DNA from 4 places in the Agrobacterium sp. GD03872 genome. Region 1 is predicted to be linked to each of the others. Evidence: predicted binding sites of a transcription regulator. Region 1 holds the regulator's gene; each other region holds the start of a gene.

Region 1 (4,207 bases):
TTACCCGACAACGCCGATGGACCCGTCCACGGCCCTGCCGGTGCAGATTTACATGTGGGCGAACGAAGCTGAACGCGCCTTTGTCGAAAGAACATCTGGCGCTATCATCATCCTGCTTTTGTTCCTCATCGTCATGAATGTTGGCGCAATCCTGTTGCGTCGCCGCTTCGAGCGGCGCTGGTAGAGGGAGATTGAGCAATGAACATGTTGTCGGAAGCAGCAGTTGAAAAGGCGCTGGACAAGAAAATGAATGAAGTTTCATACAAGATGATCGGCAAGGACGTTTCGGTTTATTACGGCGAAAAGCGCGCGCTTTACGACGTGAACCTCAACGTTCGGGAAAATACGGTGACCGCGCTTATCGGCCCGTCCGGCTGCGGCAAATCCACATTCCTGCGTACCCTGAACCGTATGAACGACACGATCGACGGTTGCCGGGTTACCGGCAAGATCACGCTCGATACCGATGATATCTACGATCAGGCGATCGACGTCGTGGAGTTGCGCGCCCGCGTCGGCATGGTGTTCCAGAAGCCGAACCCCTTTCCGAAGTCGATCTACGAAAACATTTCCTATGGCCCGCGCATCCATGGCCTCGCCCGTAACAAGGCGGATATGGACCAGATCGTTGAGCAGAGCCTGCAGAAGGCGGGTCTCTGGAACGAAGTGAAGGATCGTCTGCACGAATCCGGCACCGGTCTTTCCGGCGGCCAGCAGCAGCGTCTTTGCATTGCGCGCGCCGTTGCCGTCAGCCCGGAAGTGATCCTGATGGACGAACCCTGCTCGGCGCTGGACCCGATCGCGACTGCAAAGGTCGAGGAGCTGATCCACGAACTGCGCACCAATTACACGATCGTCATCGTCACGCACTCCATGCAGCAGGCGGCGCGTGTTTCCCAGCGCACGGCCATGTTCCATCTTGGTCATCTTGTCGAGGAAAACGAAACCGACAAGATGTTCACCAATCCGGACGACCAGCGCACGCAGGACTACATCATGGGCCGCTTCGGCTGATCCCGGCCGACGCTTCATTAAAACTGAACAAGACTGGTGCCTCTGCGTGCCCGCTTCCGGGCACGCGCATGCAGGCCAAGCCGGAGGACTAGACCATGACACAGACAACGACCCATTCGCATATCCTGTCCGTCTATGACGACGAATTGAAGTTTCTGACGCGCCGCATCGCCGAAATGGGCGGCCTTGCGGAACAGATGTGCGCCGATGCCGTGCGCGCGCTCGTCAATTCCGACGCCGCGCTCGCCCAGAAAGTCATTTCCGACGATACGATCCTCGATCATTCCGAGCGGGAAATCGGTGACAAGGCCATCGTCACCATCGCCAGACGGCAGCCGGTCGCATCCGACCTTCGCGAGATTATCGGCACCCTGCGAATTGCCGGCGATCTCGAGCGTGTCGGCGATCTCGGCAAGAATACCGCCAAGCGTGTCATCGCGGTTGCCGGAACGGGCGTTCCGCGCAAGCTGGCCCGCGGTATCGAGCACCTGTCCGAATTGGCGCTGGTGCAGCTCAAGGAAGTGCTCGACGTTTATTCCACGCGTTCCGCCGAGAAGGCCAACGCCATTCGCGAGCGCGACGAAGAAATCGACGCCATGTATACGTCGCTCTTCCGTGAGCTTCTGACCTACATGATGGAAGACCCGCGCAACATCACCACCTGCACGCATCTTCTGTTCTGCGCCAAGAACATCGAGCGTATCGGCGACCACGCCACCAATATCGCCGAGACGATCTATTACATGACCACCGGCAGTCAGCCGGAAGGCGAGCGTCCGAAGGACGACAGTTCCAACACGCTCGGTTCGGTGACCGAGTAACAGACAGGCGAAGGCTTGCGGAGTTAGCATATGGTGCCCAAGATTGCAGTTGTGGAAGACGAGGAAGCGCTGAGCGTCCTGCTTCGTTACAATCTCGAGGCTGAGGGATACGACGTCGACACGATACCGCGTGGAGACGAGGCGGAAATCAGGCTGCAGGAACGCATTCCGGATCTTCTCATCCTGGATTGGATGCTACCCGGCGTTTCCGGTATCGAACTGTGCCGTCGGCTCAGAATGCGGCCGGAAACCGAACGCCTGCCCATCATCATGCTGACGGCGCGCGGCGAGGAAAGCGAAAGGGTTCGCGGTCTTGCCACCGGCGCCGACGATTATGTCGTCAAGCCGTTCTCGACACCGGAACTCATGGCCCGCGTCAAGGCGATGCTGCGCCGCGCCCGCCCCGAGGTTTTGTCTTCGGTGCTGAAATGCGGCGATATCGAACTGGATCGCGAGACCCATCGCGTTCACCGCAAGAGCCGCGAAGTGCGCCTCGGGCCGACGGAGTTCCGCCTGCTGGAATTCCTGATGACCTCTCCGGGCCGGGTATTCTCTCGTTCGCAACTGCTGGATGGCGTCTGGGGTCACGATATCTATGTGGATGAGCGCACCGTCGACGTGCATGTCGGACGCCTGCGCAAGGCGCTCAATTTTTCGCATATGCAGGATGTCATCCGCACCGTTCGCGGCGCCGGATATTCGATGGAAGCCTGAGCCGGGCCAAACTGACGGTTCCGCTCTGGACCACATTCCACCAAAAACCGAAAGGCCCGACACCGGAATGGCGTCGGGCCTTTCGTTTTTTGGGTTTTCCCCACATGTGGCAGCTTGGTCTTTGTCTCAAGGGACGACCAAGCACCCGCAGGAATCCGGCAATGAAATCCGGATTGCGGGTCAGGTGGAGCAGTGATGCAGGATAGGCTCAGCGTTTCGCTGATGGGCTGACGCAGGAACTGCCTCGAGTTCTGTCACAAAAAAAAACGGGCCCGAAGGCCCGTAGTTTTTGAGTGTCGAATGCGTGCCGCAACACTCAAGCCTTGCGGCGCTCGCTTACCGGCTGGTAGGCAAGCTTCGCATGGAACTTGCAATAGGGCGAAGATTCCAGCGCTTCACAACCGCAGAAATGGAAGTCGTCTTTCAACGGGTCGCCGACCGGCCACTTGCAGGTGCGCTCCGTCAGTTCCGTCAGCGTCAGGCGACGGGAAATCGGCGTCACGACATTTCTCGAAGGAGCGTAATCGAGGACCTCAGCGGTCTCGATGTCGATCTCCTCGTGCAGCGCCGTTGCCGCGTTCGAACGGTTCAGGGCGCGTGCCGGTGCTGCGCTGACGCGGGTCGCGAAATTCGTCGCGCGTGGGGCAGGAGCCGCGGTACGCTTGGGCGCGGAGCGCGCCGAAGTGACCGGACCGCCGGCCTTGACGCGTCCCGGCAGATTGAGGCGATGGACCTTGCCGATGACGGCATTGCGGCTGACACCGCCCAGCTGTGCTGCTATCTGGCTGGCGCTCAGTCCCTCGGCCCACAATTTCTTGAGTTTCTCGACCCGCTCGTCTGTCCAGTTCATGCCGCTTCTCCGCTTGTCGCGTATAATTTCGGCAGAATCCCTCTCCGTCTCGTGGACATGCCGCGAGCGTGGTTTCCGCCGGATTTTTGGTGACTAGTTCCGCCGCAATGCAGTCTAGTAATTAGCGATTAACCTAGTGCCAGCCCGACTCCGTGGCAAGAGTCGCGGGAATCATCTGGAATCGATTTTCCGGTTTTCCCCAACTTGCTGGCGAGTTGAGTCTGAAAGGCAACACCTTGGGGCTGGCTGGCCTGCACCTACTAGTGCTTGAGAAGGCCGGGAAATGCGGACTTTTGTTGACATCGGCAGGCGAAGTGACAATAGTGCCCCTGCCGCCGCAAGGCGGCATTTTTGATTTTCAGGCGAGGGATAACCCCGAGAGCCTATTGACAACCGTCTGACAGCGCATCCGCGCAAGGAGTGATACAGCCATGGCCGAAGCCGCCGCGCCATTGTTCGATACGTTTGCAAGAGCCCCCCTGCGCTTCGAGCGAGGCGAGGGCGTCTGGCTGTTCACGGAAAGCGGCGAACGATATCTGGATTTTGCGGCGGGCGTCGCGGTCAACTCGCTGGGCCATGCCCATCCGCACCTCGTGGATGCGATCAAGACCCAGGCCGAGAAGGTCTGGCACGTCTCGAACCTCTATGAAGTTCCCGGCCAGGAAAAGCTGGCAAAACGCCTGACGGAAGCGACATTCGCGGACAAGGTCTTCTTTACCAATTCCGGCGCGGAAGCACTGGAATGCGCGATCAAGACCGCGCGTCGTTACCACTATTCCAAGGGCCATCCGGAAAAGTTCCGGATTAT
Region 2 (4,207 bases), on a different contig from region 1:
GTATCGGCGGCATAACGGCCCGCCTCGTAGGGACCATGTCCCTGAAGGGTGACGGCGAAGAGGAAGAGCGGGTTCTGCGCCTTTTCGGCCGTCGCCATGATCTCGTCCATCAGCGCATCGTCGGAGGCGAAGTTGCCGCGTTTTTCCATGGCCGGCAGCGTCTCTTCGGAGCGGAATTCCTCGAAGCCGAAATTCCTGTAGACCTGCTTGCGGTTCCAGAACCATTCCTGGAAAGGGTGCATGGCGATGGCGGAATAACCTTCACCACGGAAGAAGCTGGCGAGCGACGGCACCGGGCGGCGGATATATTGCTGATAGGGAATGCTGCCATAGGGCAGGAAGGCGTTGGAAAAGCCGGTCAGCGCCTCGAATTCCACATTCGCCGTCATGCCGCCGAATTCCGGGGAAAAGACATTGCCGGATTGTTTGGCGCGGATCGTCGGCATGGGATCGGCGGAGAGCTTCACATTTTCCAGTCGCGTCGGATCCCACAGCGATTCGCTCATCAGCATGATGACATCGGGGTAATCGCCCTTGTTGGCGGCGAAGGCGGCGGGTTCGGATGTCAGGTCGGCAATGGTGTTTTCGCCGTAACCCTGCGGCGCCGAGACATTGGCCATCGGAATATTGAAGGCAAAGGCCATCAGGAAGCCGTTATGGCGGTAATTTTCCTGCTGATCCCACATCATGGGAATGATGTTGAGGCGATCGCGCAGCCAGGAATAATGCGAATAATCCATCAGCGAGGCGAGGCCGGCAAGAAGCGGCAGCGCCACCACCAGTCCTGCTGCGCGTTCGCGCCAGCGCAGGACGGGTGAATGGCGGCGCGCCAGCAGCCATAACGCCACAAGCGCGGCAATGGTGGCGCAGATGCCGAGCCCCAACAGCACGGCTGTCATGGGCTGCGCCTTCAGCATGGTGGGCAAAAGCTCAAGGATTTGCCGGCCGAACAAAAGGTCGGATGGGTAGAGCGGATCGGAGAGATAGGTCTGTTTCTGCGCGGAAATCAGCCCGGTCAGCGCGCAGAGCGGCGCAACCGCGATCAGCGACAGGTAACGCCGGCCAAGGAGCGCATCGAGTGCGACGAGAAGGGCGAGCACGGCGGCAATGGTGGTCATGCCGGGGCGGGCGGAGGAGGTGAGGAAGGCGCCGATATCATGGAGCGAACCACGGGCGATCCATTCCAGCGCCACGACCAGCATGACGGAGGCGACCGTCAGATTGGCAAGCGGATAGGCGATGCCCGAAAGCTTGGAAAGGCTCCTTGTCCATGCAGGCGAAAAGACGAAACCAGCCTTTTCGGAAGCCGTTGTTTTTGGCGCCGAATCTCTCAAACCCATACTCCGGTATTGCAGGCGGCACGGCCGATCCGGGGAGATGAATCGGGTGTCGCAAAAGTGTCATGTAACTGTCACATAAGCGCGATGAACGCGACATGAACTTTGAAGAGTCTGGCCGGTGCGGCGATAACCTTAGCGTGAACGCGCGCGGACGAAGCGTAACGGGCGGCGCCATGCAATTGCCGCGTTGCGGAGCGGCCACGGGCGCGGTATTGAAAAGTCATGAGCGACAGACACGATATCCAGAACCATCTCCGGATTGCCGTCGGGCAGTTCAATCCCACCGTTGGCGACGTGGCGGGCAATCTCGCCAAGGCGCGCGAGGCAAGGGCCGATGCGGCGACGCAGGGCGCCGATCTTCTGCTCCTGACGGAGCTGTTCATATCCGGCTATCCGCCGGAAGATCTGGTGCTGAAGCCGGCTTTCCTGAAAGCATGCCTGAAGGCTGTCGAGGAGCTGGCGGCGGAAACCGCCGATGGCGGGCCGGGCATCGTCATCGGTTTTCCGCGACAGGGTGAGACGGGCCGGCACAATTCGGTGGCGCTTCTGGATGGCGGCAAGATCATCGCGCTGCGCGACAAGATCGACCTGCCGAATTACGGTGAATTCGACGAAAAACGCGTTTTCTCCGAAGGTTCGATTTCCGGTCCCTATAATTTCCGGGGTGTGCGGATCGGCATTCCGATCTGTGAGGAAATCTGGAACGATATGGGTGTCTGCGAAACGCTCGCCGAAAGCGGGGCGGAAATCCTGCTGGTGCCGAACGGTTCGCCCTATTATCGCGGCAAGCTGGATGTGCGCCATCAGGTGGCGCTCAGGCAGGTTATCGAAAGCGGCCTGCCGCTCGTCTTCGCCAACCAGCTGGGCGGGCAGGACGAGCTGGTGTTCGACGGCGCGAGCTTTGGCTTCAATGCCGACAGGACGCTCGCCTTCCAGATGAGCCAGTTCGAGGCCACACTTGCCGTCACCGACTGGAAACGCACGGCAGACGGCTGGCGCTGCGAAAGCGGACCTTTCTCGAAGATTCCCGAAGGCGAGGAGGCGGACTACCGCGCCTGCATGCTGGGCTTCCGCGATTACGTCAACAAGAACGGCTTTAAGAGCGTGGTTCTCGGCCTTTCCGGCGGCATCGATTCGGCGATCTGCGCCGCCCTTGCCGTCGATGCGCTGGGCGAGGAGCGGGTGCGCTGCATCATGCTGCCTTACCGCTATACCTCGGAAGAATCGCTGAAGGACGCGGCCGATTGCGCCAAGGCGCTGGGCTGCCGTTACGATATCGTGCCGATTTCAGAGCCGGTGGAAGGATTCCTCTCGGCGCTTTCCGATCTCTTCGAGGGCACGGAAGAGGGCATTACCGAGGAAAACCTGCAGAGCCGCACGCGCGGCACCATTTTGATGGCCGTCTCGAACAAGTTCGGCTCGATGGTAGTGACGACGGGCAACAAGTCGGAAATGTCGGTGGGTTACGCCACGCTCTACGGCGACATGAATGGCGGTTTCAACCCCATCAAGGACCTCTACAAGATGCAGGTCTATGCCATTTCCAGCTGGCGCAACGCCCATGTGCCGCCGGGCGCGCTCGGCCCTTCCGGCGAGGTGATCCCGGTCAATATCATTTCCAAGGCGCCCTCGGCCGAATTGCGCCCCAACCAGACCGACCAGGATTCGCTGCCGCCCTATCCGGTGCTGGACGATATTCTGGAATGCCTTGTCGAGAAGGAAATGTCGGTCGAGGAGATTCTCGCGCGCGGCCATGATGTGGCGACGGTGCACCGGGTGGAGCATCTGCTTTATCTCGCCGAATACAAGCGCCGGCAATCGGCGCCGGGCGTGAAGATCACCAAGAAGAACTTTGGGCGTGACCGGCGTTATCCGATCACCAACCGGTTCCGGGATCGGTGATTGAAGGCGCGCGCCATCGATTTCTGGCGGGTGAGTTAACCGCCTTTCTCCGTCATCCTCGCCCTTGAGGCGAGGATCCAAATGCGGTTGAGATTGTGGATCCTCGGGTCAAGCCCGAGGATGACGTCGCGTGTGAGGAGCTTTTTTTGACAGCCCATAAACGGCGCGGAGAAAACCCCGCGCCGTCCACTCATCTCAAATGGCCTGCCCCACATCGATGCGGTTGCCATCGTGGTCTTCAAACACAAAGGCGCGCAGGCCATAATCTTTGTCCTGCAGGCCCTTGATGATGCGCAGCCCGTGGCTCTTGCAGAGCGCATGCAGCGCATCGACATCGCTCACCATCATATGCGCCACATTGAAGGGCGCCGCCTTGTGGCTGGGCTGCAATGTCAGGTGCAGCTCGGCATTGCCCTGTTTGAGGATCATGAAGCCGACAGGGTCGCCGTTTTCGAAGGTCTTTTCGAAGCCCAGTACATCGACATAAAAATCATGGGCCTTTTCGATATTTTTGACAGGAAGCATTGCGGCGATCCGCCCGAAGCGGATGCCGTGATCGGCGATGGTATTCATCGCGGAACCTCTGGCCTGGGAGAAACGGCAAGCGGCGCGGACGGTGCCGGAGCGCTGGCGTTTTTTCCGGTTTGAATTTGCAGGACGGTGCCTGCCGCCCTAGGATCATAATCGAGGCGATGGCGGATGCAAACGGAATGTCTGCATTGCCGGGCGCTTTGAACGAGACACGGACACGCCCGGGAGGCAGAATGCGCAGCTCCATCGAAATCTTCAACATCCGCACCCGGCAGATGCGGGTGGTGTGGCAGACGCCCGATCTCTTCGAAGCGCCGAATTGGTCGCCGGATGGAAAATATCTGCTGCTGAACAGCGAAGGGCTGCTTTATCGCCTGTCTCCCGCCGGTGATACGTCGCCGGAAAAGGTCGATACCGGCTTTGCGACGCTCTGC
Region 3 (4,207 bases), on a different contig from region 1:
AATATTCCCCTGCATTTTTACCGCTATCTCTACTGGCGCGTGGGAAAACGCTGGCACTGGCAAAAGCGCATGCGCATGAGCGATGCCGAGCTTTCCGCCATCCTGCGCGATCCGAAAAACAGCGTCACGGTTCTTTATATGAACGGTGCACCCGCCGGTTTCTTCGAACTGAACAAGGCTAACGACGAGGTGACCGAGCTTTCTTATTTCGGACTGCTCGAAGAGGCGATCGGCGCAGGCGTCGGCAAGTGGTTCCTGTTGCAGGCGCTTTACGCCGCCTGGCAGGATAATCCGCAGCGGGTGACGGTGACCACCAATACGCTCGACCATCCGCGCGCGCTGCAGCTTTACCAGATGATGGGCTTTTCGCCCGTCGGCACCTATGAGGCCTGGGTGGAGCCGCTTGCCGATACCGAGCTTCTGGAGATATCGCTGCGTAACTGAGGGTCAACCGACCGGGAGCAACGAAGGCCATTCTCCGATAGGGAGCCTGCACAGAAAACCGCTGTGCAATGTTGGTGGGGATACCCTCAACGACTGAGCACGCGCGCTCAATCAGCGTCCGGCAATCTGGCTTCAGATTTCCCGTTCCAGATTGACGGCAGCCGTCGGGATTTGCCCGCCGGCGGCGCCCTTGTCTTCCGTAACGGTGTTCAGCAGGTGATCGGCAATCAGCTCCGCCTGGAACTTGCCGAGTTCGTAGCAATAGGTGATCTCGCGCTTTTCCGCCGACCAGTAGACATCGGGACGGCCGCAGGATTTGGCCGTCAGCCTGACATCGCCCTTCAGGGCATAAGCGTTAAAACTGCGGCTGATGAGATCGAGGACCTTCGATTCTCTGACCATGATGGCATAGGGTTCAAGTTCAGGATCGCGCGGCGGCACGTAGCTGATGGTGAATTTGGACGACGCCTGGCTGCGATAGGGAGCGAGAAATTTCTCCCAGGCCGAAGCAACGCCCGGATAGGCGGCGGCGCATTTGTCGAACTCGGCATTGGCGAGCCCCATCATGGCGGCCAGATCGCCATAACCGTCCTTGTCGCGGCCGACCATCAGGCAGGCCATGTTGCGGTCACGGCTCCTGTCGGGCACGAGCGCGGAAAAGATTGGCGCCTCGTGTTCCGGCAAGGTCTCCGCCTCACGCGCCAGATACCAGCTGTCGGTGGCGTTGACGAGCGCGGTGTCGAGCCATTCTTCGTTCGCCTGGAGGATGAGCGTACCCGCCAGCTGATCCGCCGGCGCCTGGACACTTGCCGTATCCGCCGTCCCGAAATCCGAGATCAGCATGCGTGCGCCTTCGTGATAAAGCGAGAAGATCGCGTTGCCGATAACGAAATTGACGGCCTGCTGAAGCTGATCGTCGGACAGGCCGTCGAGACCGGAGGCGACCTGCGCCTCGGCCTCCATCGGAGCCGTCAACGAAACGAAAGCCAGCGGAACGGCGGCCAGAAAACGACGGAACATAAAATCAGACCTTCCGGAAACGAGGAGCGTCACTGATTCCCGAAGCTAACGAGTCACGCAATGGGCTGGTTGCATCGCCTGTCAAGAATCGGGTGGATAGTGATCTGTTTCGGGATCATAGCTGCAAAGAAGCAACGCCGATCCGAGCTTCAGGAAGTCCGCCATGGGCGGCACCCTGTGGAGAGCGCGGATATTGGCCATGTGCGTGCACGCCCGCCTGCAACAATTGTTATCAGTGCCGTATCGATACAGCATAATCGGCAATTGCCTGCAATTTTAACTGAAGAACTAAACGGCTCTCAAGCTTTCCGCGTCATGATGCAGGCATCGGAAACAATTTATTTGAGCAGCAAAATGACAAACAACCTCAATATGGCGACCCGCAGCGCACCCCGCAGCAAGACGAGGATCTTCGCGACCGTGCATTATTTCAGCCAGTCGACCAGAGGCCGTGTGGTCGATCTTTCCGCCACCGGAATGGCGCTCGAACTGGACGGGCCTTTCGCCGCCGCCAAGGGCAGCCGGGTCAAGGTGCAGAGCGAGGATCTGGGCTTCATCGAAGGTGTCGTGCAATGGCAGCACCAGAACCGCCTCGGCCTGCAGCTGAAGCTTTCCACCAACACGCTGGCGCAGCTTTCCTCCTATTTCCGCTTCTTCCACGAAGAAGTGAAACCGACGCTTGCCCGCTGATCCGCGGGTCAGGAATGCGCAGGACCAAAGACGCACATTCTCCGATACGGTGGCACGCCCCCCGCGCCTTCAAATGACAAAAAATTTATCAAACGGTTGAAAACAGGCCCGTCCGTCACGGGCCTGTCATTTAGATGATGGACTCCTCGGCGATTGCTTCTACCTTGTCGTTTTCCATGACAGAGCAAGCTTCATCCGAAGGAGTTCCCATGTCGTCGCTTCTCGCTCTCCACCCCATTACCCGTCGTTCGCTTCTCGGCGGCATTGCGGCCTCCTCGGCGCTGGTGATGCTGCACCCTTTTGCTGCGCGTGCGGCGGCCAACCAGGCGCATCTGCGCATCATGGAAACGACTGACATCCATGTTCATGTCTTTCCCTATGATTATTACGCCGACAAGCCGAACGACACGATGGGGCTTTCGCGCACGGCATCGATCATCGACACCATCCGCGCCGAGGCGGGAAATTCGATGCTGGTGGACAATGGCGACTTCCTGCAGGGTAACCCGCTCGGCGACTATATCGCCTATGAGCGCGGCATGAAGGCGGGCGACAAGCATCCCGTCATCAACGCCATGAACGTGCTGGGTTACGATTGCGGCACGCTCGGCAACCACGAATTCAACTACGGTCTCGACTATATGTCGAACACGCTGGCGGGCGCCGGTTTCCCTTACGTCTGCGCCAATCTCACCAAGGGCCAGCTTGCTTCCGATCCGAAAAACGACGAGCTGTTCTTCAAGCCCTATGTCATTCTGGAAAAGCAGATCCGCGACGGCGGCGGCGTGACGAGCCCGGTCAAGGTCGGCATCATCGGCTTCGTGCCGCCGCAGATCATGATGTGGGATTCCAAGAACCTCGAGGGCAAGGCGCAGACGCGCGACATCGTCGAGGCGGCGAAAGCCTGGGTGCCTGTGATGAAGGAGGAAGGCGCCGATATCGTCATCGCCCTTTCCCATTCCGGTATCGACGGCAAGGGCCAGACCGAGCGCATGGAAAACGCCTCGCTTTATCTGGCTGCCGTCGAAGGCATCGACGCGATCTTCACCGGCCACCAGCATCTCGTCTTCCCCGGTCCGAAGACCTGGGACGGCATCGAGGGCGCGGATGCGGTCAAGGGCACGCTGATGGGCAAGCCGGCGGTGATGGCGGGTTTCTGGGGCTCGCATATGGGCCTCATCGACCTGCTGCTCGAAAAGGACGGCAAGAGCTGGAAGATCGTTGACTTCACCTCCGAAGCCCGGCCGATCTACCACCGCGATGACAGTCGCAAGATCGTTGCGGATTACACCGACAAGGCAGAGGTTCTCGCCGCCGCCAAGGCCGATCACGAGGCAGCCCTTGCCTATGTGCGCCGTCCCGTCGGCAAGACCTCCGCGCCGCTCTATTCCTATTTCGCGCTGGTGGCCGACGATCCTTCCGTGCAGATCGTCTCCAATGCCCAGACCTGGTACATCAAGGACATGCTGAAGGACGGGCAATACAAGGATCTGCCGGTGCTTTCAGCGGCAGCGCCCTTCAAGTCCGGCGGCCGCGGCGGCGCGGATTATTATACCGATGTCCCCGCCGGTGATATCGCCATCAAGAATGTCGCCGATCTCTATCTTTATCCCAATACGGTGCAGGCGGTGCTGGTCAACGGCGCGCAGGTGAAGAACTGGCTGGAAATGTCGGCCGGCATGTTCAACACAGTCGAGGCCGGCGCGAAGGATGCGCCGCTGCTGAATGCGGATTTCCCGTCCTATAATTTCGATGTCATCGACGGTGTCACCTACCAGATCGATATTTCCAAGCCGGCGAAATTCGACAAGGATGGCAAGGCGGTCAACCCGGACAGCAACCGCATCGTCAACCTTCAGTTCAACGGCAAACCGATCGATCCCGAGCAGAAATTCGTGGTGGCCACCAATAATTACCGCGCCGGCGGCGGCGGCAAGTTCCCCGACATCGCTGCAGACAAGGTGATCTTCGTGGCGCCCGATACCAATCGCGACGTGATCGTGCGCTATATCATCGATCAGGGCACCATCAACCCGTCCGCGGACGCCAACTG
Region 4 (4,207 bases), 340 kb from region 1:
GCTGCGTTCCAGCCGCCGGAGGATATCCTCCCGGCTTTCCCGCCCCCGCTGCTCCAGCCGCCTTGCCAGCACATCCGGCCGCGCGACGATGTTTACGACCTTGAGGCGGGAAAAGGCGGTGCCGAAATGGGGCAGGGCCGACCGCGAACCGTTGGCGATGACAACATCTCCCGCCTCGAGGTGACGATGGACCACGGCCGGAATGCCGTATTTCAGCCCATGCGCCTGCCAGGAAACCGCGAAGGCGCCCGCATCTTCCAGCCGGTTGAACTCATGCATCGAAACGGCATCGTGGTTTTCACCGCCCGCATCGCCGCTGCGGGTAATGACGCGGCGGGTGAAGTGAAAGCCCGGTCGCCCGCACAATTTTGTCGCCGCATAGTCCATCAGCGTATCCTTGCCGGCCCCGCTCGGGCCGACAATCACGATCATTGTTCCGGGCGATTGCTCGCGCCGTCTGTCTTGTCCATCGACGGTCATGCCACGCGCTTGCCCTGGCGCCAGACGGAACGGGCGACCGGCACGCCATCCTCGCGGTGAACCCGCACCAGATCGGCCCGCAACCCCGTTGCGATACGGCCGCGGTCGAGAAGGCCAACGGTGCGCGCTGGCGTGGCGGTGACCATGCGGAGCGCTTCCGGCAGGGTGATGGCTTCCACCTGGTCGGCAAGCAGGAACGGCGCGAAGAGCAGGCTGAACGGCACGTAGTCGGAGGAAAGAACATCCAGCACACCGATCTCGGCGAGATCGCGGGCGGCGATATTGCCGGAATGGGACTTGCCGCGAACGATGTTCGGCGCACCCATCAACACGCTCATGCCGGCGCTGTGCGAGGCCTTTGCGGCTTCGACGCTGGTCGGAAATTCCGCCAGTTTCACGCCGTGGCCGATCGCTTCGCCCACATGTGCTTCGGTGGCGTCGTCATGGCTTGCGACGGTGATGCCGCGCTCGGCGCAGCGGGCGGCCAGATAATCACGGTGTTTGGCGGAATATTCTGCCGATGCCGCCTGCCGGCGCCGTACAAATTCAGCGAAGGCCTCGTCGCTCAATCCACGCTTCTTCTGGTAATAGAAGATATACTGCTCCATCGACTGGAACTGGCGCTGACCCGGGGAGTGGTCCATCAGCGAAATCAGCCGCACGCGCGGATCGGTTTCGAAGTCTTCGAAATGTTCGAGTACATCGGCGGAGGCCACTTCGCAGCGCAGATGCAGCAGATGGTCTGCGCGCAGGCGGTTCTGATCCGCCGCGGCCTCGATGGCGTCAGCCATTTCCCGCATTTCGCCCTTCTTGAAACCGCCATCCTCATCTGAGCCCAGCCGCAGGCAGTCGAATACGGTGGTGATGCCGGATGCGGCCACCTGCGCGTCATGCGCCTGAATGGCGGCGATCTTGTCCCAGATCACGCCGGGACGCGGCGAATAATGCTGCTCCAGATGGTCGGTGTGCAGTTCCACCAGACCGGGGATCAGGAAGTCTCCTTCGAGGTCTTCTCCGGTCTTGGAGGCGCCTTCGCTGATATCGGCAATCTTGCCATCACGGATCAGAACGGAGCCCAGAATAATATCGTCTTCCAGAACGATACGGGCATTGGAAAGGGCGTGCTCGGTCATGGGTTCGCATCTTTCTTTGGTGGCTGGCCAAGCGGATGCCAGCGGTGAACGGTAAAGGGTGCGCCGCGCGTTTCTTCAATGAACAAAGCGAGGCCGGAAATGGTGAGAGGCCGGTCGGTGAATTCGGAAAACCGGGTCGAAAGCACGTCCTGCATGGCGGGCTGCTCGCTCTCGTCGATGCGGCCGGTCAGCGTCATGTGAAAACGGAAGTCATCCATGACATGCGGATAACCCCAGAGCGACAGATTTTGCCGCTGGCTCTCCGTCAGCATCTGTGGCCGCCGGCGGGCAATGTCGGTCTCGGACAGCGGCGCACGGAACCGGTCGAAATGATCGACGATCTCGGCAGCAAAATCCTGCAGCGGCTGATAGGTGCGGTCCGGGACAAGTGCAAAAAAAGGCCCGAGCGAACCGACGACAATACGCGGAATCTCGAAGGCGGACTGGCTGGCGGCAAAGTCTTCAATCGCCGTAACAAGCTCCGCTTCGCTATATTTTTCAGCCAGCTCGAAAGGGGCCTTCAGGGTTGCATGGAAACCATAGCGTCGAGGTTCCACCGTCATGTCGGCATAGTCCTCGTGGTCGTCATGCAGCCTGCCCGAAAATGCATCGCGCCCGAGCCATCGCGACGCTGCTTCTGTCAGCGGATGATCTTTAGCCGGAGAAAAATAGATAGCGTAGCGCACGGCAAGCACTCTTCAGTGTCATGGAAAACCAGGGATGGGATGCTATTTGGCGTGACTCGCCTGCTTCCCGCAAGGTCAGGAGTGCGAGGTAATCGCTTTCCGTGACAGAATGATGATGCGCGTGGAAAAAAGCGCATAAGAAATGCCCCGGCGTGCCCGAATACACCAAAGGTGCATCCGGTCATGCTGGGGCGGGATATCAGGCGCAAAGCAGTTTTGTACCTGGCGGTGGGAATGGCGAAAGCTGTCTTGCCTTCGCATGGCGCCCGCTTCGGTTTTAAAGTTTCAGCGCATCCGGATTGAACGAAAATGTCGGGCGCGCTCGAGGCCTTTGTTCACGTATCTTCTAGACGTAAAACCGCTTCGCATTTGGAGATGTTCTAGTGATGCGTCTTTCCGATGAGGCGCGAACGCAGCGAATTGGAGATATGGTCGAACAGGAAAACCACGAAGAGAATGAGCAGGACCATATAGGCGACCTTGTCCCAGTCGGCATTGGTGCCCATGGCTTCCAGCAGTTTCAGACCGATGCCGCCGGCGCCCACCGCACCGATGATGGTGGCGGAGCGGGTGTTGCTTTCCCAGAAATAAAGGGATTGCGAAATGAAGACCGGCAGGACCTGCGGCAGCACACCGAAACGATTGACGGCAATCGGTGAAGCGCCGACCGATTTGACGCCCTCGCGCTGCTTGTCATCGACATTTTCCAATGCTTCGGCATAAACCTTGCCGAGTGCTCCGGTATCGGTGAAGAAGATTGCGGCGATGCCGGGGATCGGTCCCGGGCCGAAACTGCGGGTGAAGAACAGCGCCCAGATCAGCATATCGATGGAACGCAGGAAGTCGAACAGGCGCTTCATGCCCCAGTTCGCCACCTTGTTGGCGGTGATGTTGCGTGCGGCGATAAAGGCGAGCGGCAGGGCGACGAGCGTGCCGAACAGCGTGCCGACAAATGCCATCACCAGCGTCTGCATCAGCTTGGAAAGAATATCTGCATGCTGCCAGACGCTGTTGTCGAGGAAATCATCGACCATGTGGCCGATATTGGAGCGTTCGGGATCGAGCCTCTCGCCCCACAGCGCCAGAGCGGCGAGTTCGCCGTAACCCTTGCCCCAGAATTCGGATTTGGTGTCGAACAGGAAGTTCGCCCATCCAAGGAAGCGGCGTTGCACATAGACCTGGCTGGTACGGATTTCCGCCTGGCCGGCAAAACCGTAATGCACAAGAACCTTGTTGCCGTCCTGCCGGATTTCCTCTGGCGCATCCGCGGGCGCCCGGGCCTGTTCGCCGTTGATGATGACGGGATAATTCTTGCCGTCGACATAGACATCCACCTGGCTGGGGGTCACGTCGAGACGGTTTTCCGTGCCCGCGTAAATGACGCTGTAGCCGCCATTCGGCAGGGGCTGCAGCCAGTCGATCTTGGCATCGGCCGGATATTGCCCACGGCTGGACCATTGCGGCTCAACCTTGCCGTCTTCGAAACGCAGGCGCGGCTGGGCGCGCCAGGAATACCAGTCCTGAATATAGCTTGAGGCGCGGTCCCACCGGCCCTGCATGAAAGCCGGCCCGACATTGAAGAAGAAAAAGCAGGCGATGAGATAGGCCGTGACGGCGAGGATGCCGGTCAGCAAACCGTATCGCTGCATGAAACTGCGGTTGAACACTTCGGGATGTGCGGCCGTCAGCCTGTCGCGGTCGGCGGTGTTGAGAATGAAGCTGGACGACATCAGGCCGCTCCCCGTCCGAATTCGAAGGATTGATGGCCGATCAGCCTGCGGCGCAGCCAGCCGGAAAACTGGTCGACGGCGATGATGGTGATCAGCAGAAGAATGATGATGGCATAGGTCTTGGATGCGTGGTCGTTACCGATGGAGAGACGGAAGACTTCACCGATACCACCGCCGC

What was found. The regulator PhoB, encoded in region 1, activates phosphate uptake and scavenging genes when phosphate is short. The targets are predictions, from matches to a motif close to TGTCATNNANCTGTCAT.
Region 2: N5D22_RS07555 (LTA synthase family protein) is a predicted target of PhoB. The motif match lies at 1,399-1,415, and genes of this name have one in related genera.
Region 3: N5D22_RS13145 (bifunctional 2',3'-cyclic-nucleotide 2'-phosphodiesterase/3'-nucleotidase) is a predicted target of PhoB. The motif match lies at 2,268-2,284, and genes of this name have one in related genera.
Region 4: N5D22_RS04760 (DUF1045 domain-containing protein) is a predicted target of PhoB. The motif match lies at 2,401-2,417, and genes of this name have one in related genera.

The regions. Positions count from the first base shown of each region.
Region 1 covers NZ_JAOCCY010000002.1:506,437-510,643, forward strand. Annotated here, with positions in the region: gene pstA (phosphate ABC transporter permease PstA) at 1-184, shown strand, start outside; gene pstB (phosphate ABC transporter ATP-binding protein PstB) at 199-1,014, shown strand; gene phoU (phosphate signaling complex protein PhoU) at 1,110-1,835, shown strand; gene phoB (phosphate regulon transcriptional regulator PhoB) at 1,866-2,549, shown strand; gene N5D22_RS06445 (GcrA family cell cycle regulator) at 2,866-3,399, opposite strand; gene N5D22_RS06450 (aspartate aminotransferase family protein) at 3,831-4,207, shown strand, end outside.
Region 2 covers NZ_JAOCCY010000003.1:13,936-18,142, reverse strand. Annotated here, with positions in the region: gene N5D22_RS07555 (LTA synthase family protein) at 1-1,340, opposite strand, end outside; gene N5D22_RS07550 (NAD+ synthase) at 1,563-3,242, shown strand; gene N5D22_RS07545 (glyoxalase superfamily protein) at 3,438-3,815, opposite strand; gene N5D22_RS07540 (TolB family protein) at 4,007-4,207, shown strand, end outside.
Region 3 covers NZ_JAOCCY010000004.1:423,609-427,815, forward strand. Annotated here, with positions in the region: gene sseA (3-mercaptopyruvate sulfurtransferase) at 1-444, shown strand, start outside; gene N5D22_RS13135 (DUF4344 domain-containing metallopeptidase) at 577-1,464, opposite strand; gene N5D22_RS13140 (PilZ domain-containing protein) at 1,819-2,154, shown strand; gene N5D22_RS13145 (bifunctional 2',3'-cyclic-nucleotide 2'-phosphodiesterase/3'-nucleotidase) at 2,364-4,207, shown strand, end outside.
Region 4 covers NZ_JAOCCY010000002.1:170,234-174,440, forward strand. Annotated here, with positions in the region: gene phnN (phosphonate metabolism protein/1,5-bisphosphokinase (PRPP-forming) PhnN) at 1-480, opposite strand, end outside; gene N5D22_RS04755 (alpha-D-ribose 1-methylphosphonate 5-triphosphate diphosphatase) at 477-1,613, opposite strand; gene N5D22_RS04760 (DUF1045 domain-containing protein) at 1,610-2,308, opposite strand; gene phnE (phosphonate ABC transporter, permease protein PhnE) at 2,680-4,029, opposite strand; gene phnE (phosphonate ABC transporter, permease protein PhnE) at 4,029-4,207, opposite strand, start outside.